DNA from 4 places in the Pannus brasiliensis CCIBt3594 genome. Region 1 is predicted to be linked to each of the others. Evidence: predicted binding sites of a transcription regulator. Region 1 holds the regulator's gene; each other region holds the start of a gene.
What was found. Region 1 encodes NtcA, which controls nitrogen genes in cyanobacteria. Its sites were predicted from a motif close to TTTGTANCNNNNGNTACAAA; they were not measured.

Region 1 (5,498 bases):
TGCCCGCGCGTCCCCCCCTCTGAGCGGCTACCTATACCTCGGAAACCCGACCGGCCCCGCGGGGGATGAGTTCCCACGATATGCCGGGAGGGGACGCGAGTATTGGATCGATCGAAAAGCCCGGTTCCGTCCGGGGGATCGGGACGCTCCGATCGGAATTCTTACTTTCGATCGATGACGATCCGATCGCCCTACCGCTCTCGGTCGCGTCGGGGTCGGCCTTTTAACGAGAGTCGGCGAGAACGAGCGATCGGCGGATCTAGCGGGTTAATCCTGCACGTATTCCGTCCCGTGGATCAGCGCGTGCTCGGCGCGGGTGAACTCCCGTCCCAGATAGGCCGCGTGGTCGAACATCGTCACCGGAGTTGGTTTCGTCTCCTCGATGATTTTGACCGCCAGTTCCTTGGCCGTTCGCGCCGTATATAAAGTCTGGGCGGTACGTTCCACCTTACCCCGCGCGGGAATCACTTTTCCCGTCTCCGGATCGACGGCTAACCCCCGTTCGTCGATGATATTGGTGTAGTGTTTGGCGCAGATCAGATTCGCCTCTCGATCGAGGTAAATAATAAAGTACCCGTTCGGATCGAGATCGATGTGACGCTTGGACAATTCATCATCGATCGCTTTGATATCTTTTTCTAACTCGTTCATAATTCTGTAGAGGTCGGGAATCAGGAGGCAGGAGGCAGGAGCGAACCACAATACCTGTTCTTTCCCCGTTCCCCTCACCCCCTCCATGCAGACTAAACACCCATAATCTCGTAACCCGCGTCCACGTAGAGAATCTGACCGGTGATACCGCTGGCGAGATCGCTACAGAGGAAAGCGGCCGCGTTGCCGACTTCGGTTTGCGTGACTGTCCGACGTAAAGGGGCGGTCTCCTCGACGAGACGGATCATATCCAGAATTCCCCCGACCGCGGAAGAGGCGAGGGTGCGGATGGGGCCGGCGGAGATACCGTTCACGCGAATGTTCGCCGGGCCGAGTTCCGAGGCGAGATAACGGACGCTCATTTCTAAACCGGCTTTCGCGACTCCCATCAGGTTGTAGTTGGGGATCACCTTCACGCCACCGAGATAGGTGAGGGTGATGATACTGCCACCCTCGGTCATCAGCGGTTTCGCCGATCGAGCCAGACGGGAGAGAGAGTAGGTACTCACTTCTAGAGATCTGTTAAAGGCCTCGCGAGGGATAGCGGTAAAATCGCCCGATAGACCCTCTTTATCGGCGAAAGCGAGACAGTGAATTAAAATATCAAGTTTTCCCCATTTCTCGGCGACCGTGGCGAAAGTGGCCTCGATCTGTTCCTCGTTCTGCACGTCACAGGGAACGTAGAACGCGGGGTGAATCTCCTCGGCCACTTCCCGGACCTTTTTCTCGAAGCGTCCCTTTTCGTCCGGCAGGTACGTGACCCCGATATTCGCGCCGGCGGCGTGCAGTTGCTGGGCGATCCCCCACGCGATAGAGCGATTGTTAGCGATTCCCGTTACTAGCGCGTTCTTTCCAGATAAACTTAACATAGTCCTCGTTTTTATCGATATATCTCCCGAATCGCCGATCGATGGGCGAGATAGGTATAATCAGGATAGGGATAGAGAGACGGAAATCTCCCTTCTCAACCATTGTGAAGCAAAAAGCGCCAAAACTTTTTTCGATTTCTCTTACGGTTGTGTTAATAGGGATAGAAATCGTTGCATAATAAAGACAATTTTTTCCTGTTTTTGGATGTGAGATGGATTTATCCTCGATTCAAGATAAGCCCCTGGTAGAAGTCTTCCGTAGGATCGGCAGTGGCAATTTTCCCCCCGTTGTCGAGACGTTCGAGCGTGGTAAAACGATTTTCTTTCCGGGCGATCCGGCCGAGAGGGTTTATTTCTTGCTCAAGGGAGCGGTGAAACTCTCGCGCGTGTACGAGGCCGGCGAGGAGATCACCGTCGCGCTCCTGCGGGAAAATAGTGTGTTCGGGGTGTTATCCTTGCTGACGGGACAGCGATCCGATCGCTTCTATCACTCGGTCGCCTTCACGCCGGTCGAATTACTCTCCGCGCCGATCGAGCAGGTCGAACAGGCTCTCCGGAGTAATCCCGATCTGTCGATGCTGATGTTACAGGGTCTATCCTCGCGCATCCTGCAAACGGAAATGATGATCGAAACCCTCGCGCACCGGGATATGGGTTCGCGGTTGGTGAGTTTCCTGTTAATTCTCTGTCGGGATTTCGGCGTTCCCACCGGCGAGGGTATCCGGATCGATCTGAAATTATCCCACCAGGCGATCGCCGAGGCGATCGGTTCCACCCGCGTCACCGTTACCCGTTTACTGGGCGATCTCCGCGACCAGAACATGATCTCGATTCACAAGAAGAAAATCACCGTCCATAACCCCGTGGCACTCAGCCAACAATTCACCTGATCGGCGATGACGACTATCGGTTTTATCCTGATCTTGGTGCTGGTTCTCCTGGGCGGCTCGCTGGCGGCTATCGGGGATCGTGTCGGTAGTCGGATCGGCAAAAAACGCATGAGATTGTTTAATCTGCGTCCCAAACAGACGGCGACGCTGATGACGATCCTGACGGGAACCCTGATCTCGGCCTCGACGCTGATTTTGTTGTTCGCGTCGAGTAAGCCCCTGCGTCAGGGGGTTTTTGAACTCGATCGACTCCTGGAAGAACGCCGCGCCCAGATCAAGGATTTAGAATCCAAGGTGACGGAAGCGACCGAACAGAAAAATAAAATCGAGAGCGAGTTAAAAAAAGTACGGGAGGAACAGGTCACGGCGCGACAACGCCTCGATCGACTCAACCGGAACTATCAGTCCTCCCGAAAGCAGTTACGGGCCGTTTCCGAACGGGTGGCGCGTTTTCAGGAAGAGGCGCGGCGGTTACAGAACGAGCGGAACGTCTTGAACGATCAGAAAGAACGGTTAATCGCCCAGCGGGATCGGCTGGAACGCCAGAAAACCCTGCTTGCCGGCCAGATCGGCCAACTGCAAACGCGGGTTCAAGACCAAAACCGGCAATTGCTCGCCCGCGAACGGCAGTTGGAGAGTCAGCGCAAATTGTTGGAGAACCAACAGAAATTACTGACCGAACGACAGACCCGACTGCAACGGCTAGAAATCGCCCGGCAATCGCTACAGGGGGAGATCGATCGACGGGACGCGCGCATTAGCGAACTCGATCGCTCGATCGTCGGCAAAAATCTCGCCCTAGAACAGACGGAGGGAAGATTACGAGAGTTAGAGAGCCAGATCGTCTCTCTCCGGCGCGAGGTGGAGGTTCTCGAACAGTATTATCAGACCTATCAGGAATTGCGGGAGAAACAGATCGCCATCGTTCGCGGTCAGGTGCTTTCCTTCGGCGCTTTTCGCGTCGTCGATCCGGGGGCGATCGTCGGGGCGATCGATCAACTGCTCCGACAGGCCAATACCTTCGCCATCCGCGCCACGCGACCGCGGGACCCGAACCCGGAGGAACGGGTGGTCAAGATCACCAAAGCGCAGGTGGAACAGTTAATCCAACAACTCCAGGACGGGGGGGAGTACGTGGTCAGAATTCTCTCGGCGGGAAATTACGTGATCGGCGAGCGAGAGGTGCGGGTGGTCGCCGATGTCGTGCCGAACCGACAGATTTTTTCGGATAATCAGGTGATCGCGGCCGTGTCGGTCGATTCGCGGGACATGAGCGAGGAGGAACTTCAGAACCGTCTCGATCTCCTGCTGGCTTCCGCGCAATTCCGCGCCCGCAGTGCCGGGGTTTTAGGGACGATTCAGGTGGAGGACGGTTTACTGACCACGGTGGTCAATTTTATCGATCGGGTGAAGCGTTCGGAGGTGGAGATCGACACGATCGAGGCGATCGCTTCCGAGGAAACGAAAACCGCTGGCCCGTTGAAGTTACGTCTCGTGGCCAAAAGTAACGGCGAGATGGTTTTCACGACGACCCCGTGAGTGTCTGGAGAATTGTCATCGATCGCCCGGAATCGATCGGCCCCTCCCCCCGGTGCTTTTCTATAATTCGGGGTAGGAAGGAATTTTCGGTTCGATCGGGGCTATGGATAATCGACAATGGCCGGCCGCGCGCGCGGAAACGGGATTACAACCTCGACACTTCGCCGATCTCGTTCGGGTGGTACAACTGGTTTTCGATCCCGGCGCGGGGGTTTCCGGGCGACAGTGGGACGCGGATCGGGCTTCGTTCGGACTAGCCCCGGAATTGGTCGAGAATTTGAACGAATTGGGACAGAAATACCGTTACGCGACCCCTCACGGTTCGATCGTCCCGATTTGAGCGAAATTAACCCTGGAAAGCGGAAGTTGGTTGAGCGAGAATAAAAATACTCTCTGGCAGTTCGAGGAGAACTTTCCCGCGTTGGATGAGGATTGAGCGGCTCGATCGTTTTCCCCCTCGGCTCTCGTTGCCTTTTCGGTTTTCAGGGGGGCGATCGATAATTATTATGAATTTTTGAAAGGAAAGATTTCCGAGCGAGCGTCGAGTCACCGCGTTCGATCGGTAAATTCTCGGTCAAAACAATCATGTTCTAGCGGGTAAGCCGTGATCCTATTTACGGGTACGCGACAATTTTTTGAAAATTCTTAATCAGAAGAAATATTTTAATTTATATGTTTTTTTAAGATTTTTTCGATTCCAAACAATTTTTAAAGCTTATACTATAAATAGTAGCTTGTAAGTTGAGAGGGAGAGATGCATCATGGTTATGACCGCTAAAAAGAAAGTATTAGTCGTTGACGACTCCCCGATCATGACGCTGATCATTGGAGGCATTGTCAATGAAGACCCCCTGTTACAGGTCACGGAATACGCGGGAGACGGCGCGGAAGCGCTCGCGAAAGTTGACAAGGTTCAACCCGATCTGATTTTACTGGATTTAGAAATGCCGAAAATGAACGGCATTGAATTTTTAAAACAAGTTCGTTTCAAAAGCAAAGCTAAAGTTTTAGTGATCACGGCCGAATCTCCTTCCTCTTCTAAAGTCGTCCAAGCGAGAGGCTTAGGGATCGACGGTATTATCTTTAAACCCTCGGGCGATGTTTCCGCCGACATGAAAGTGAAAAGAAGTCAAGAGATTCGCGACTCGATCCACCGCGTTCTGGGCTTGTAAACCGATACAAATATCACGGTCTCTCTCGCTTCTTCTATTCCTCGCGAACGGAAGTTCCGGCGAGGATACCATCCAAAAACTCGCGATCGATCGAGGATAAAGTTCTCTCTGGCCATTCGAGGGAATTTTTTCCCCTCGATCTCACCCTCCGAGATCCCCGCGTTCGGCGATCGAGTTAGCTCGCTTACCGAACTCAAAAATAAAGATCTTAGGACTATCCGGGGAGCGTTAATCGCTTACCTCGCTTAAACTCGGGGAGGTCGTATCGGGTTTCGTCGCCTCGACTACAACCCCCGTATACGAGTCGGAAAACAATTTTCGGCGATGGTGACATAGCGCGCGCTTCGTGTTATACTCGTAAAAGTGTGTAACGAAGC
Region 2 (5,498 bases), on a different contig from region 1:
CGTCGCCGACGAACCAATCCCAACCCCTCACCCAAGAAAGCCCGGCGGCCGCGCCGAGTCCGCAAGCCTCCCCTCCCGCCTTCGCCGGCGCGACCCAACCCGCGACCCGTCCCCCGTCGGTGAACGCGATCACCGGATTGGTTCCCCCGACCGACCCCGACCAGAAGCGCAAGCAACTGGATAAAGATAAAGGTCGCGTCGATCCCACCAGTCTTTTTTCCATCACGCCGGAGGTAGAGATTGTCGTCGAGAAAAAACCGGGTGTTCCGGCCCCGCGTCCGAGGGCTACCGTCTCTCGTCCGCCCGTAGCCGTCTTGCCCAACTCCGTCGCGCCCGCCCTCGCGCCCCGGCCCGTAATTCCCAGAACGCCCGCGGCCCCGCTTTCGCCTCCGCCGCCACCGACTCCCTCCGAAGCGATGGGAATACTGGTATCGGGAATCTTTCAACTCCCGACCAAACCGGCGGCGATTATCAAAGTGCCGGGCGAGAGAACGGAACGGCGCGTGATCCCGGGCGATCGACTGGCTAACGGCGCGATCTTGGTCAAATCGATCGACACGAATCCGGCCAATCCCTCGGTCACTCTAGAACAATACGGTCAAACGGTGATTAGAAGACTGGGCGAGGGAATACAAGCCGCCGCCGACGGAACGCCGGTCTCGGGGTCGGCGATGGTCTATACTATTCCCGCTAAAGGAGAATTGTAATGGCCCGATCGACCGCTCTCGAACCGCGACAGCAGACGATTATCTATCCGGATCTCCCCCTCGCTATCTATCGCGAGATCGCCGCGCATCTAGAGCAGGTGAACGGAGTCCGCGCCACCCTCACCCCGGCCCCGCCCGATCGATTCGATTACCGCCACAGTCAGATCGGTAGTTTACAGATCGAGTACACCGAGGATTTTATCGATCGAGATGGCGAGCGGGTCCGATCGATTCTCGATTACTACGCGAACCGTCACGGTTCCTACCGGCTTTCTTAACTATTCCTTTCTCCTCACCCTCGGGAACCGATTCTTTCACTCCTCCCGTACCCCGCGCGAAGTCTTCTTGTAGTCTCGGTATCCCCCGTCCTACAATGATCGGAGAGATCCCCTTACCGTTCGATTCCATGACCCTTCCCAATTCCCTCGAAGAAGCGATCCTTCAAGCCAAAGAAGCTACCCGACTCGCGTTATCGGAAGGCTTGACCCGTTTACAGGTCGAGCTAATCATTCCCGAGATCGCTCTAGAAGCGCAAGCCTTAGCCCTGGATTTTACCTCGCTGTTCGAGTCGCGCGGATCGGGTCTTCGGGTTGTTTTTCCCGATACGGGCGCGGCCATGTTAGCCCGTCGGGATTGGGGAGAAACCGTTTTTCAAATCGGCGATCTCGGCAGTCGTTTTATCCCCGTCGATCAGAAGATTTCCGAAGAAGATACCGCCTATCTGGTCGTTTGCCCCTCCTCGGTGGAGATTAACGCCGTCGAAAAGCTGTGTCAGTTAGCGGGCGATCGACCGGTCGTTCTTTTGATTCCCCAGTTAGAGGATATAGCGATCGTCGGCATCGGTTACGCGGCCCGACAATTACGCGAAAGATTTTTAAGTACCCTCGAAAGCTGTTATTATTTCCGTCCCCTGGAGGGCGCGACCGTTTTTCGTTCCTATCCCTCGTCGTGGGAAGTCTGGTTGGAAAAAGAGGACGATTACGAGTTAATCGCGCGAGAATCGAGCAAACCGATGGGCGAGAGACTGGACACGCTGATCCTTCAGGCGACGGCCAAAACCCCGGACGGCGCGGAACCTTCCCCGACCCCCGCGGCCCGGAAAACCGGCTTATTTTCCAGCGTGGGTAAATTATTAAAAGCATTACGGCAGTAATCGCTTGAGAATTTCCGAGAAAACCGAGATTCTCGGATTCTCCCGATTCGCGATGCCGTAGGGCCCGAAAAACGGGCAATTCCCTTCCTAAATCTTAATCCCACGATCGATCGCCCGGAGCGCCGGAACCGGCATTTCCGGCCACGAAATCGATAATGTTTCCCGCCACATCGACCCCGGTGGTCGCCTCGATGCCTTCCAATCCGGGGGAGGAATTGACCTCGATCGCCACCGGCCCGCGCTTCGATCGCAGTAAATCCACGCCCGCCACCCGTAAACCCATCGCGTTCGCCGCCCGAACCGCGATATCGCCTTCTTCCGGGGATAAGGTCACTTTCTCCGCCCTGCCGCCGCGATGCAGGTTCGATCGGAAATCCCCGTCCACCCCCCGCCGTTTCATCGCCGCCACCACCTTCCCATCGACGACCAAACAGCGGAGATCCTCCCCCGCCGCCTCCTCGATAAACTCCTGTACCAGAATATTCGCGTCTAACAGCCGGAAAGCCTCGATCGCCGATCGGGCCGCGGGATGGGTTTCCGCCAACACCACGCCGATCCCCCGCGATCCCTCTAAAAATTTAATCACCAGGGGCGCGCCGCCCACCGTCTCGATCAATCCGTCGCTATCCTCGATCGCGTGGGCGAATCCCGTCACCGGTAAACCGATCCCCTCGCGCGCGAGGATCTGGAGACAGCATAATTTATCGCGCGAGCGGGAGATCGATCGGGAGTCGTTCGCGGTAAACACCCCCATCATCTCGAACTGTCGCACTACCGCCGTCCCGTACAACGTCCTCGACGGGGCGATCCGGGGGATCACCGCGTCGAAACTCTCTAGATTTTTCCCGTTGTAGAGAATGGTGGCTTCCCGCGAGGCGATATTCAGGTAACAGCGCAGGTAATTGATCACCCGGATCTCGTGTCCCCGCCGTTCTCCCGCCTCCTGTAGTCGCTTCGTCGAGAAAATAGAAGCGTCTTGAGACAATATCGCGATTTTCATAGAGTTTTACTTAAATCTTGTCTTTCCGAAGCGAGGGGGCGAGTCGATCGCCGATCGGGTTTCCGTCCGAACGCGCCATAAATATAGATCTCTTGGGAAATTCAAAAATTGTCGTGTGGTTAGGGAGTCAGGAGTCAGGAGTCAGGAGGAAGAATAAAGAATACTATAGCTAAAAATTTCAAAAAATACCTATTTATCTTGTATAATTCCAGCTTTTGAAGTTTTTAGTCCCTCAAAAACGAATTGTGCAAGAGGTCTAATCTCGTTCTCGTATAGCGGGGCATAGATCATTTTGCCATACTCCCGTCATCCCTCTTTTCGGAAAATTCCCCGGAGGATGGGAAAGCGACAATCCATGCAATTTTCGCAGGAAAAGTTGCCGAAACAGCAACACCCGAAATAAATCGTATCAATCGCTACATTATAAACCCGAAAATCTCCCGACCATCTACATAAGACCGACAAAAAAACGATCGAACTCCCAACAAAAATAATTCGATGTCAACAAAACCGTTCAAAATCCCGACTTTATCCCGATCGATAAAATCATTCCTTTAATTATTCGAGAAAGAGGCGATTTTTCTTTCTTCTCTCCTGCCTCCTGCCTCCTGCCTCCTGCCTCCTGACTCCTGACTCCTGACCTACACGAGAAATTTTCTATTCCGCGAGAGACCCGATCTATGACAGACCCCGTGAGAACGCAGTGTCCCTATTGTGGTGTGGGTTGTGGGTTAACCGTTACCGCGAGTCCGAACCGACTCGGAAACCCCGCGCCGAAAGTCACCGGCGATCGATCCCATCCCTCCAGTCAGGGTATGATCTGCGTCAAGGGGGCGACCGTCGCCGAATCGATCGACACCAATCGATTAAAAACGCCGATGATCCGCGAATCCCTCGACGGGAATTTCCGTCCCTGTAGCTGGGAGGAAGCGTTCGATCGGATCGTCCAAGAAATCCGTACCCTGATCGAGAAAAACGAAACCGATAGCATCTGTCTCTACGGTTCCGGGCAATTCCAGACCGAAGATTACTACATCGCCCAAAAACTCATCAAAGGCTGTCTGGGAACCAACAACTTCGACGCGAACTCCCGTCTCTGTATGTCCACCGCGGTCGCCGCGTACCTACAGAGTTTCGGTTCCGACGGCCCGCCCTGCTGTTACGAAGATCTCGAACTCACCGACCTCGCCTTTCTAATCGGGACGAATACCGCCGAATGTCACCCGATTATCTTCAACCGTCTCCATAAATACCTCAAACGTACCCCGAACGCTAAACTTATCGTTGTCGATCCCCGCGCTACCAAAACCGCCGAAGCCGCCGATCTTCACCTCGCCATCCACCCCGGAACCGATATCGATCTCCTCAATGGCATCGCTTATTTATTGCAACTTTGGGGGAAATTAGACAGGGATTTTATCGACAACCATACCCGCGATTTCTCCCGCTACGAGGAAGTTATCCGGCATTACCCCCCCGAAGTCGTCACCCGAAAATGCGGGATCAATAGCGAAGATCTCGAAAAAGCCGCGCGCTACTGGGCCGAATCGAACCGGGTTCTATCCCTGTGGTCGATGGGCATCAATCAATCCAGCGAGGGAACCGCCAAAGCCCGCACCATCATTAACCTACACCTAATGACCGGCAATATCGGCAAACCGGGGGCCGGCCCCTTCTCCCTCACCGGACAACCGAACGCGATGGGCGGCCGGGAAGCTGGCGGACTCTGCCACCTGTTACCCGGCTATCGTTCCGTGAAAAATCCCGATCATCGCGCCGAGGTCGAGGCCGCGTGGGGTTTACCTCCCGGAAGAATTTCCCCCGTCCCCGGTCGCGACGCGTGGAGTATGATCACTGGGTTGGAAACGGGCGAGGTAAAATTTCTCTGGATTGCGGCGACGAATCCCGCGGTCAGTATGCCGGATCTCGAACGTACCAAGGCCGCCCTCCGGAAATCTCCCTTCACCGTTTACCAGGACGCGTACTATCCCACGGAAACCAGCGCCTACGCCCATTTACTCCTTCCCGCCGCGCAGTGGGGCGAGAAAACGGGAACGATGACCAATTCCGAGCGGATGGTGACGTTAACCACCGCTTTCCGTCCGCCGGTGGGTCAGGCGCGCGCGGATTGGGAAATTTTCGCCGAGGTCGGCCGCCGTCTGGGATTCCCGGAAATGTTCGATTTCGCCGATCCCGCGGCGGTACATCGGGAATTTGTCGGCCTCACCCGCGGCCGTCCCTGCGATATGTCGGGGATGGGTCACGATCGCCTCGCGAAAGAACCTTTACAATGGCCCTATCCGGAGGGTAACGAGGATAAATCCACCGATAAACGCCTGTATACCGATAAAAAATTTTATACGCCCGACGGGAAAGCCGTATTCGCCGCCTATCACTCGCGGGGATTAGCGGAACCGCCCGACGGGGATTATCCCCTGGTACTGACGATCGGGCGCTTGTACGGTCACTGGCACACGCGAACCAGGACAGCACATATCGAGAAAATTGTCAAGATGCACCCGAAACCGTTTATCGAGATCCACCCGCGGGACGCGGCGAAATTCGGTATCGAGGACGGGCAAACGGTGGAAGTTAGTTCCCGTCGGGGTTTCGCTTATTTTCCCGCGCGGGTGACGAT
Region 3 (5,498 bases), on a different contig from region 1:
CGATAATCTGCCCCCGGAAGCGCGGGATCTAATCCTACCGCCGATCCTCGACGCGTGGGAAGAAATGAAACTCGCTCGCATCCCTCTAATGGGGTATATTAGTGCCTCCCGCAGTACCGAGGGTGTGAATTTTCTCCGTCTACAGGCTTGCCCCCACGATTCGCCGAACTGCATTATCAACTGTAGCGATCTAGAGGAGGAACAAACTCCCTGTCGGGTGGTCGATCCCCTGCGGGACGCGTCTTTGTGGGCATATTTATTGGAACCGGGACAACGCGGCCCCCTGTGGAAAAGTTCTTTAAAAATTCTCGATCTGTACGACGATTCCCAGAAGATTTATTTCTGTTATATCAACGTGGGAACGGAGATCGCGAGGGTAGAGATCCCCGCGTGGGTGGTGGAGGATTCGGAATTACTCGATCGATCCCTCGCCATTCTCCTAGCCCAAGTTCGCAAGGGATACGGCTATCCTATCTCCCTAGCCGAAGCCCACAATCTCGCGGTGATTAAAGGGGGCGATCGAGCGCGCTTTTTCGCCCTCCTCGAACAACAGATGATCAAGGTCGGCCTACACGATGTCGGCACCTCCTACAAGGAAGCCCGCAAGCGCGGCAGTATCGCTTAATCCGGGAGATGGGAAAGGTGAGGGAGGTGAGGGGGATTATAAAGATAATTAATCTCCTGCCTCCTGCCTCCTGCCTCCTGCCTCCTGCCTCCTGCCTCCTGTCTCCTGCCCCCTGCCCCCGTTCACCGATAGAGACAATACGTGTTTCTGCCGCGATTTTTGGCGGTATAGAGGGCTTGATCGGCGGTTTCGATGAGGATCGAGGGGGAGATCTCCATCGTCGGTAGGATACCCGCGATTCCCATGCTCACGGTTACGAATTCGTTCACGGTGGAGAATTCGTGGGGGATCTGTAAATCGGCGATCGCCCGACGAATCCGTTCCGCCACCGCTAGAGCGCCATTTAAAGTCGTGTTCGGTAGGATAATCGCGAATTCTTCCCCCCCGTACCGGGCCACGAGATCGGTCGTGGAAGTCAGACAGCCTTGAATGGCGATCGCTATCCGGTACAGACAAACATCCCCGGCCGGATGCCCGTAATGGTCGTTATAGAGCTTAAACTCGTCGATATCGCAGAGGATCAAGGCTAACGGTTCTCCCGAGAGCGATCGATTCTGCCACTCGATCTGGAGAGTCTCGCTAAAAGCCCGACGATTGGCCACCCGCGTCAGGGAATCGAGGTAGGCCAACTGTTTCCATTTGCGCGATTGCTGTCGCTGGGAACGGGTCAACCGTTGATGTACCCGCGCCCGTTCCAGATGACTCAGCGCGCGCGTGACCAACTCCTCGGACACGCTCGTTTTGCCGATAAAGTCGTCGGCCCCGGCGGCAAAAACCGTTGCGAGCGTGGCGGGATCGTCCCGCGACGAGACGAAGAGAATCGGTAGGTACGCGTATTCCGGATCTTGCCGGGCGACTTTACACAGTTCGATCCCGGTAAAATCGGGCATTTGCAGATCGAGCAATAATAAATCCGGCTCGGTAGCGGTGAGGATCTCCCAGAATTTCCCCGGATCGCTGACCCCGACCACCTCGATCGAGCGTTCTTGAAATAAAGCGGTCAGGACGGCTAGAGAACCCGGATCGTCATCGACGATCATCACGGTCGCCTGTACCGGACACGGCGACGGGTAGAGTCCGGCGAGCGCCGACCACAACCGCGCCGGGGCGATCGGTTTGGTCAGATAGCCCGCGCTCCCTAAACGGGCCGCCCGCACCCGCGGTTCCAGACTATCCTCTCCCGCGACAATTAAAACGGGAATCCGGCCGTGAAGTTCCTTTAAACGGGCGAGCGTCTGTAAACCGTCCTCGATCGCCGCGCTATCGAGATCGAGAACGATCGCCTCGGGAACGCTCGTTTCTAATGTCCGCAGGGCGCTCGTCCGGTCGGGCGCGGTTTCCAATCGGATGCCCCGCTCGCTCGCTTCCGGTTGTAGGCTCTCCATCCATTCGAGCGCGTCTTTACCGACCAGGAGCAGACTCGATCGCTTCGGTGTCGTCGATCGGGTTTCGAGCGAGAGCGCGTCCGGCCCGGTCGCGTCTTTCAATTCCGTTAAAAGCCGTTCCAGTCGTTCGTGATCGGCCGGCGTTAGGATATCGGTCTCCAGCAGTAAATGCTCGATCGCCCTCGCCGTTTCCGAACCCCTCGCGTAACCGAAGGTTCCCAGACTACCCGCTAGACGGTGCGCTTCCCTTTGAGCTTGCTGATAGTAGCCCGGCTCGCCCCGTCTCGATCGCAGTTCCCTTACCGTCCTCTCGAAATCGCCGATCCGCCGGCCTAACGACGCGCTAAATTCTTTCCCGAGTTCCCGGAGCGGCTGGATTCGCTCGATCGGCGGAACTCGTGTCGGTTCCTCGCGGCCGATCGGGCCATCGTCCGATCCCCCGTTTTCGTCCGGGGGCGATTTGAGGCGATACCCCCGGCCGTACACGGTCTCGATCGATTCCTCGCTCACCCCGGCGTTTTTCAAGCGTTGTCGCAGATCTTTGATCAGGTTCGTGACCGCGTGTTCGCTGGGGCAATCGTCGAGCGTCCACAGTCGATCGAGGATCGCCTCCCGGCTGAAAATCCGCCGCGGGTTGCGGAGGAACAGTTCCAGGAGGCTATACTCTTTCGGTCGCAAGACGATCGGCTCCCGATCGTGGGTCACGAGCGCGGAAGTCGGATCGAGCCGTAATTTCCCCCAGGTTAAAACGGTTTCGACGCTCGTTCTCTGTCCCCGACGCGATAGCGCGCGAATTCTCGCCAGCAGTTGCCCCGGATCGAACGGCTTGATCATGTAATCGTCCGCGCCCGTATCCAGGCCGTGGACGATCCGCTCGTTAGAATCGATCGAGGTTAATATCAGGATCGGGGTCGTTTTCCCGGCCGATCGCAATTGCCGACAGACATCCATCCCGTTGAGTTTGGGCAGTTGGAGATCGAGAACGATCAGGTCGTGACTCCCTTGTAGGGCTAGTTCTAGCCCCGTTTGACCATCGACGGCGATATCGACCGTGTAATGGTACGCCGCGAGAATTTTCGACAGGGACTCCCCCGTGTATCGATCGTCTTCTATTACCAGAATTTTCATTCCGATCTACTAATGACTGAGTTTTTTTAATCATCATAGATCGATAAACGGTTCTCGAACGCCCGAGGAAAAAACAGTTACCGAATCGGGAAATTGTCCACGCTTTCCGATAGGTATAAGAATTTTCTGATAATTGGAAAAATCTCTCGATCGAGTCGATCGCGATACATTAAAAAAGATAAAAAATTCCAGAGAAACCGCGAGAGATCAATGTTCCCCCGAAAATATTCCCTCGCGAATCCCGCCCCGGATCGTTCGATTTTTTCCGTTTCCGGTCGCTCTCCGCCCGCCGTTCACCGGGGGAAGCCCGCGCGCGAATATGGAAAACCCCGTTAATCCGAGGATTGAACGGGGGCGATTCCCTTATGTTCTAAGATGTAAGCGATTTAATCAATAATCGTCGAAAAACTAGCTCAGGGTCACATTGGAGCGATCGTAGGTTTTCCGGAAACCGGGCTGGGGTTGACCCTGGATCGTCGTCCAGTATTGATTGTCATTGTCGATGCCGATTTCCGAGGCACTCCTTTCAAGCAAAGATTGTTGACGGTTTTTAATGGCGTGGTGGTGACGCATCATTAACGCCCGAGCTTGTTGTTCCGTAGACATAGCCGTTTCCTCCGAGTTGCAAGGTAGGTTGTGAACGTTTTTTTATCACCCACTAATATATATAACACGAACTTCTGTAGCAAATTTTACAAAATCGCGAATTCCTCGAAAAATTAACAAAACTTAATATTTCGCCGCCGGCGAAGGCAGAAGGCAGGAGGTAATAGGCAGACCGTCGGGTGGATTGGCGAAGCGTAATCCACGAAGAAGCTACAAAAACGCGAAGATTATCATTTAGGATGATAATCCAACTTTTTTTAGAGATTTTTCCTTGTCTGATTCTTGATTCTCCCTCCTGTCTCCCGGCTCCCGGCTCCCGGCTCCTGAATCCTACAAGAGACCTAATACCCGTTTTCCGCGAGGAATTCCAGGCTGATTTCCTCGATCGCTCCGCCCGATCGCTCTCCGAGTAACCTTTCGACGTATTTACCCAGGATATCCCCCTCCAGATTCACCGGATCGCCTGGTTTGAGTCGCGAGAGATTCGTTTCCTTGTACGTGTGGGGGATAACAGCCACCGTGAAGCGATCGCCCGTCGGGTCATAATCGGCCACCGTCAAACTGATGCCGTTGACCGCGATACTGCCCTTGGGAACGATATAACGGGCGATATTCCGCCGCCACTGTTCATCTAATGCCGGGGGAGCCGAAAACGTCATCTCCCAGGAACTCGCGGCGAGAACCGAATCCACCAAACAACCGACCCCATCAACGTGACCGGTCACGAAATGGCCGCCGATCTTGCTTCCCGCGCGCAGGGACGTTTCGAGATTCACAGGAGCCGACGAGCCGAGCCGCTGTCCGAGCGTGGTACGTCGGAGGGTTTCCGGGGAGGCGGTCGCGACGAACCCATCGGAAAAGATCTCCTCGACAGTCAGACAGACTCCATCGACCGCCACGCTATCCCCGATCGCCAGATCCGCCAGAATAAGATCCGAGGAAACCGAGAGATAGAGACGATCGCTATCGACTACCCCCAGCGATCCCAAAGCCTGAATCAAACCTGTAAACATAAACGTTATCTGAGAGAATGAAAGTAGTGAGCGTATACGGTCGGGTAGCCTTTCGAGCGATCGTCCCTTCGCCTCTAGAGACCGTTTACTTTTCGGGAAATATTCCAGATCGTTTCGGGTATCCCGGTGCATACTGTGATTGTAGCGATACACCGATCGTCGCGTCAGCCATCGCCCCGTCTCCCTAGCCGCTCCCTACCTTGGAGAAGCCATAGCCATGATCGAAATGAAAGTTGCCGGAATCGCTTTAGACGCTATCACCCGTAGTCCGATCGTTCTGCTCAAGGATGGCACCGAACGTCGCGCCTTACCGATCTATATCGGGCAAGATCAAGCGAAAGCGATCATCGGCGCGCTAGAGCAACAAAAACCACCGCGTCCTCTCACCCATGACCTGATCGTGAATTTATTCGAGGCGTGGGAGATGGAATTGGAGAAAATTATTATCCACTCTCTACAGGATAATACATTTTACGCCGTTCTCTGCCTAAAAAGAGGGGAAACCAAGAAAGAAATCGATTGCCGTCCCAGTGATGCCATCGCGATCGCCCTCCGTACCGATAGCCCCGTCTGGGTGATGGAGGAAGTGATCGCCGATGCCTCGATCCCGGTCGATCGAGATGCCGATGAACGGGAACGGAAGGCTTTCCGCGATTTCGTCTCCAACCTCAGCCCCTCGGATCTAATCCAACGCGGCGGCGGCGATCCGGACAATTCTTGAGACAAGCTATCAGCTATCAG
Region 4 (5,498 bases), on a different contig from region 1:
AATCACTTTATACCCCGCATCTTCGAGAATCCAGGCATTTTCTTTTAGAAACGCGAAAGCTTCCGCGAGAGTGAGGGAAAAACCGATCGGTCTCTCGCTTTCCAATCCCTTCCAGATTAACGGATATACCCGCGCCGCGGTTCCGAGATCGAGCAGTAAATTTTTCTCGAAATCCGCACCGAAATGGTTTAGAATTGTCTTTTTAGTTTTGCCGTCGAGAAACCAATAATCATCGAGTTCCAAGCGTAAAGAGGGGTCATTTTTAGCGGTGACGAGGAATTTTACCCGCCAATTATCCAGATCTTGTTCCGATGCTTCAATCAGTTTAAAACAGAGGTAGAAAGGCGAACCGTCTCCCGTACCGATTAGTTTCTGTTGCCAATCTTGCCACTGACGGTATTGTTCGATCGCTCGGGGAGAGGTTAACGGTTCTTTTTTCGACTGTAAACAGAGATTGAGAAAAGTATCGTGAATTTTTTTCTCGAAAGTGGCGGGAATTTGAGTCCGCGTGACGATCGAATCCAGCATACAATCGTCGAAATGCTGGAGAAGTCCGCGCGCGTCGTATAGCGTCGGGGAGGGATGGGGAATGTCGGAACCGGCGGTACAAATCGGCGGCATATAATCGAGATAGCGATCGATCTCCTGCCGATGGGTTTCCGAAAGAATGTCCCACCCCGGATAGATTTCAAACTTAGAATCTTTCTTCCCTGTTGCGGGGATTTCTCGGTATTTCAGAGCGGGAATGTAGCGATCCTTACGGATAATCTCGCTCAACAGACGGCTGTACTGATACCAGAATAATAAATCCGCCCCGAGTTGAATGTCCGCCGGGTTGTAGAGACAGAGAAAATGAATGTCGTTGAGGGCTTTTAAAACGGAATTAACGGGATAACAGTCAATTTCCCACGATTTCCACCCCGTAGGTTCCGGGATGTCTATTTCTAAATATCGCGCGAGTTCGATCGAGGGGTTCGGTCGATCTTCGGCTGTCGGTAGGAGAAAATAGGCCGGAACGACCATTCGATCAGGATAGGGCGATTCCGTAATCCCGAGGTCGGAAGAAACTATTTTCCCGAGTTCGAGGCGGGAGAGTTGAAAGGGATGACGATTTCCCGATGATTTCCCGCTTTTTTGCGGTTCGGTCGTTTCCGCCCAGAGATAAAACGTTCCCGTCCGGATAAAATCGTCGCTAGATTTCGGAATCCAAGTCCCGTGAAGGATTTTCATAGGTTTTTTAGCTATCGGCTATCGGCATTTTATTGTCAGACGACCGGAGCTAATCGGAAGACTTCCCGGCAGTCCTGGCGTTCCTCCTGCCTCCTGCCTCCTGCCTCCTGCCTTCTCTTCCTTGCATTTTACCTATCCGCACGGGGATCGATCGCTACATCTTACAAAATCGGCGCTCTTTATCGAGTTCGGGTTCCTGCCAGGAAAACGCGAAATGGCTGATACTGGAAACTTGCGGGATACCCACCCGAATCGCTTCCATCTGCGCTTCGAGCGAGGGGCGATTGTTGTAAGATTGTCCCCATAACCCCGCGAGGGCGGGAATCACGCGGGTTTGACCCCCGGAACTTTCTATCACTCGTTTAATCTGCTTCACGACACAGTTCGCGTCGTTACAGACCGCGTAGGACATGGGATGCCATTCCAGCGAGGGAGGAAAACTATCCCAAGCTTGCAGACGGGAATCGAAGCCACTCGCACCGACGAGTTGGTTTCCGTCCGGGAAAAATACCGCCCCCGCGGGGATGCCCTGACGCTCGACGATCGAGGAAAAATAAGCTAGATAATCGATCACCCCCTGCGCGGCGTGAGCGACCGCGAGAAACCAAAGTTCCTGTTGTAAACGCGCCAGACGGGTCTGGAAGGGAATTTTTATCTCGTTTTCGGGGGGAAAGCGACCTTGCCAGAGGGGGGAACCCTCGTCGGGAAAGAGTTTGTCCGCTTCCGCGAGATCGTTGGCACTGAAGAATCCGCGGGTAATATAGCGATCGATGATAAATTTTCCCTTATTATTCGTTCCCCGGTTAACCAACGCCTGACGGGAAGCCGGGCTAAAAATCCAGAGATCTTTTACCTTCGTCACCGCGGATTCGGTTCCCGTCCCGCGCGGGTAACGGATATAGTCGAATAACACCCCGTCGGGACGGCGTTTCAAAATCGCTTGCAGAAGGGTGTAATAATCCCCGCGCGCGGTTTCATTGTAGGGATCGACGAAAGCCTGAGACTGATCGTGAACGAAGGTGGTACTGTCCTGTCCCCTGCCGTTACGGGCTAACACGTCCTGTCGATCGCTTTTCTGGGCGTAAACGTAGCCGTAATTGAGGCTAAACAGCCACGCGTAAACTTTTAAACCCCGTTTATGTCCTTCTTGAATAACTTTCGCCAACAAATCGACATTTTCCGCCCCTCTAGCTTTAATCACGCTATCCCAAACCGTCGGGTTATCGTTGGGAGGGAGTAACACCTGTCCATCGCCGAACACGTCCACGTAGATCGTGTTATACCCTTTCGCTACAATTCGATCGAGCGCGGATTCGATCGATCCCGGACGGACATCGCAGGAGTAGAGACGCAACCAGATCCCCTGTTCCTGTAACCAGTGTCGGGAGCGACAATCGCGTAAACGGGCCGCGTTTTCCGCGACGAGGGTTTCGTAAGCTTTCCGCGCTTGTAAGTTCCCTTTGAGGGAATCCTGCCGTAGATTATCCTTGCGCGCGATCTCGTCGGGAGTTAGTTGACAGTATTCGTTAAGGGATTTCGCCTGCCCCCCGTTGAGGCTAGTAGCGAAAATCGAGGCGGCGAGAAAACCGGAAAGGAGTCGGGGATAACGGAGCGGGTGTGACATACGCGGGGAGTCTCGATCGTCTGAGGGTAAGCTTTCCGTCGGTAGCCGGGGAATGTCGATCCTTACTATACTCGATCCCGGTTTTCCGTCCGGGAAGCGCGTGGCCGGTTGATTACGTCGGCATTCGGCGCGAGGTCTCCCGCGGAAATCGCCGACGATGCCGGAGAGCGCGAGGATTCTATCTGGCCTTTTCCCTCTTCACCGAGTTTTCTAACCCGCTCGCGGGGTATTTTGTCGGGTATTCTGTTAAGATTGTTACGAAAATCTAAACTATATTTCTATCGGTAGCCATGACACAGAACGGAAGCCAGAAGTCGATCGTCGTCTCCCCGTCGATCCTCTCGGCGGATTTTAGCAGATTGGGCGCGGATATCGAGGCCGTGGATAAAGCCGGCGCGGATTGGATTCACGTTGACGTGATGGATGGTCGTTTCGTGCCGAATATCACCATCGGCCCGCTGATCGTTTCGGCAATCCGTCCCTATACCAAAAAACCTTTAGACGTGCATTTAATGATCGTCGAACCGGAAAAATACGTCGCCGATTTCGCCAAAGCCGGCGCGGATATCATCTCGGTTCACGCGGAACATAACGCCTCCCCCCACCTTCACCGCACCCTCGGCCAGATCCGCGAACTCGGGAAACAGGCCGGCGTGGTGTTAAATCCTTCCACCCCGCTCGATTTTATCGAGTACGTTTTGCACCTATGCGATCTCGTGCTGATCATGAGCGTTAACCCCGGTTTCGGCGGCCAGAGCTTTATTCCCGAAGTGGTACCGAAAATCCGTAAATTACGCCAGATGTGCGACGAAAAAGGCTTAGATCCCTGGATCGAGGTCGATGGCGGCTTGAAACCCTCGAATACCTGGCAGGTTCTCGAAGCGGGAGCCAACGCGATCGTCGCCGGTTCCGCGGTCTTCAACGCTCCCGACTACGCGGAAGCGATCGAGGGAATCCGCAACAGCAAACGCCCCCAACCCCAATTAGCGACCGTCTAGTTCGGATTTTTTAGGCGATATTTACGGAATTTACACCGTTTAAAGTTCATTTTTGTCAAATATCCTAAAGATGGGGACGCGATCTCGCGATCGCGTCCCTATTTTACCGACCCGATCGCCCGGATCACCCGATCGTGTAATCCCCGATTAGAAGAGGCCAGCACCTCGGTAGAAGTCGAGACGAGGGGATTTCCCGACCAATCGGTAATAATCGCGCCCGAACCCTCGATAATGGGAATTAACGCGCAGAAATCATAGAATTTCATATCTGACTCCAGGACGATCAGCGGCATCGCGCTCGTGCCGGTCGCCAGCATCATATAGTTATAACAATCGCCCCCGAAAGCGGTTCGCCGACAGAGATGTTGTAAATGAGCGGCGATCGAGCGTTGTCTCTCGGTAACGAACATTAACGGGGTGGTAGAGACTAAACAGGCGTTTTCTAGCTCGCTATCGCTATCTCTCGCGTGGGGGTTGTCGATCGCTTTCCCGTTATAGTAGCCCGGCCCCCCGGAAACGGCCCACCAGCGATCGCCGAGAATCGGTTGATCGACGACTCCCAAGACCGGGCGATCGTCCTCCACCAGACCGATCAACGTCCCGAAAATCGGCAGACCGCGAGCGAACGAGGAAGTACCGTCGATGGGATCGAGTACCCAGTATCGACCGTTACGCGAGGGAATATTTTCCCCTTCCTCGCGGATTATGCCGTCTTCCGGTGATTTTCGGCGGATAATGTCTACCATCGCCTCTTCCGCCACCCGATCGGCGATCGTCACGATCGAGGAAACTTCCCCGATTTTTGTTTCCGTAGATAGACGCGGTTGTCGGAAATAGCGACGGATCGCTTCCGCCGACGTGTCCGCGAGTTCATGGGCTAGTTGAAGATTTCGATCGAGATCCATAAAACGGCAGAAGACAGCGGAAGATTGATTTCTTTATTCTTGACTATCATATCTCTTTTCTCTCCCTTCTTTTTCACTGTTTTCCCGTTCGGGTAAGGAGGGATCGAATTAACCTGGCCAAATTCGGGGGAGGAGAGAAAAAAGTGAACTAGAAAAAAGAATTTTTTAGGAAAATTTGAATGAGTAAAATCGTGGCGATCGGACAATTGGCTTTACTTTGGGCGATCGGTGGCGTGTTTTCTCCCGCTCTCGCTCAATCGCCAACTCCATCGGGGCAACAACAACCGACCTCCGGACAGTATCAGATATCCGACGCGATGTTACAGGACTACGTGAGCGATCAGAATCAAAAATTACCGTCGGTAATCGATAATCAGATTCGCTGGGACTCGATCGCTCTCGGTACGGGAAGAACGTTAATTTACAACTATACTTTCCTCGATCCCTCCATCGCGGGCATTAACCCGAGCGAGACGGATCAGATTAAAGGCTCGATCGTGCAAACCGTGTGCGGGAACGATCAGATTCGCGCCTTGCTCGATGACGCGGTAAACTTCAATTTCAAGTATCACGGCTCGCGGGGGAATTTTCTAACCGAAATTCGGGTCAATCGGAACGATTGTCGGTGAAGCTAGAAAGGGGGGACAGATCGCGCTCTCTTTCGCGTTTTCAAGCTTGAGTGTCGAACCGCGAAACGGGAGAGCGCTAGAATCTCTCCCGCTCGATCGATGGATTACCCTC

Region 2: the regulator NtcA is predicted to act here: its motif matches at 3,264-3,283, upstream of V0288_RS03555 (molybdopterin oxidoreductase family protein).
Region 3: the regulator NtcA is predicted to act here: its motif matches at 3,818-3,837, upstream of gifA (glutamine synthetase inactivation factor IF7A).
Region 4: the regulator NtcA is predicted to act here: its motif matches at 3,097-3,116, upstream of rpe (ribulose-phosphate 3-epimerase).

Annotation. Positions count from the first base shown of each region.
Region 1 covers NZ_JBAFSM010000063.1:13,823-19,320, reverse strand. Annotated here, with positions in the region: gene V0288_RS22095 (hypothetical protein) at 66-227, shown strand; gene V0288_RS22090 (DUF4346 domain-containing protein) at 268-651, opposite strand; gene fabI (enoyl-ACP reductase FabI) at 744-1,520, opposite strand; gene ntcA (global nitrogen regulator NtcA) at 1,733-2,410, shown strand; gene V0288_RS22075 (DUF3084 domain-containing protein) at 2,417-3,949, shown strand; gene V0288_RS22070 (hypothetical protein) at 4,053-4,289, shown strand; gene V0288_RS22065 (response regulator) at 4,717-5,121, shown strand.
Region 2 covers NZ_JBAFSM010000004.1:103,806-109,303, forward strand. Annotated here, with positions in the region: gene V0288_RS03530 (hypothetical protein) at 1-707, shown strand, start outside; gene V0288_RS03535 (BTB/POZ domain-containing protein) at 707-985, shown strand; gene V0288_RS03540 (DUF1995 family protein) at 1,114-1,860, shown strand; gene rimK (30S ribosomal protein S6--L-glutamate ligase) at 1,955-2,860, opposite strand; gene V0288_RS03550 (hypothetical protein) at 2,878-3,033, shown strand; gene V0288_RS03555 (molybdopterin oxidoreductase family protein) at 3,541-5,498, shown strand, end outside.
Region 3 covers NZ_JBAFSM010000070.1:2,790-8,287, reverse strand. Annotated here, with positions in the region: gene V0288_RS22830 (DNA double-strand break repair nuclease NurA) at 1-625, shown strand, start outside; gene V0288_RS22825 (response regulator) at 748-3,138, opposite strand; gene gifA (glutamine synthetase inactivation factor IF7A) at 3,547-3,744, opposite strand; gene V0288_RS22815 (riboflavin synthase) at 4,086-4,757, opposite strand; gene V0288_RS22810 (bifunctional nuclease family protein) at 4,975-5,478, shown strand.
Region 4 covers NZ_JBAFSM010000023.1:45,003-50,500, reverse strand. Annotated here, with positions in the region: gene V0288_RS13205 (DEAD/DEAH box helicase) at 1-1,230, opposite strand, end outside; gene V0288_RS13200 (family 10 glycosylhydrolase) at 1,385-2,854, opposite strand; gene rpe (ribulose-phosphate 3-epimerase) at 3,145-3,852, shown strand; gene V0288_RS13190 (inositol monophosphatase family protein) at 3,951-4,757, opposite strand; gene V0288_RS13185 (hypothetical protein) at 4,937-5,386, shown strand; gene V0288_RS13180 (PEP-CTERM sorting domain-containing protein) at 5,491-5,498, opposite strand, start outside.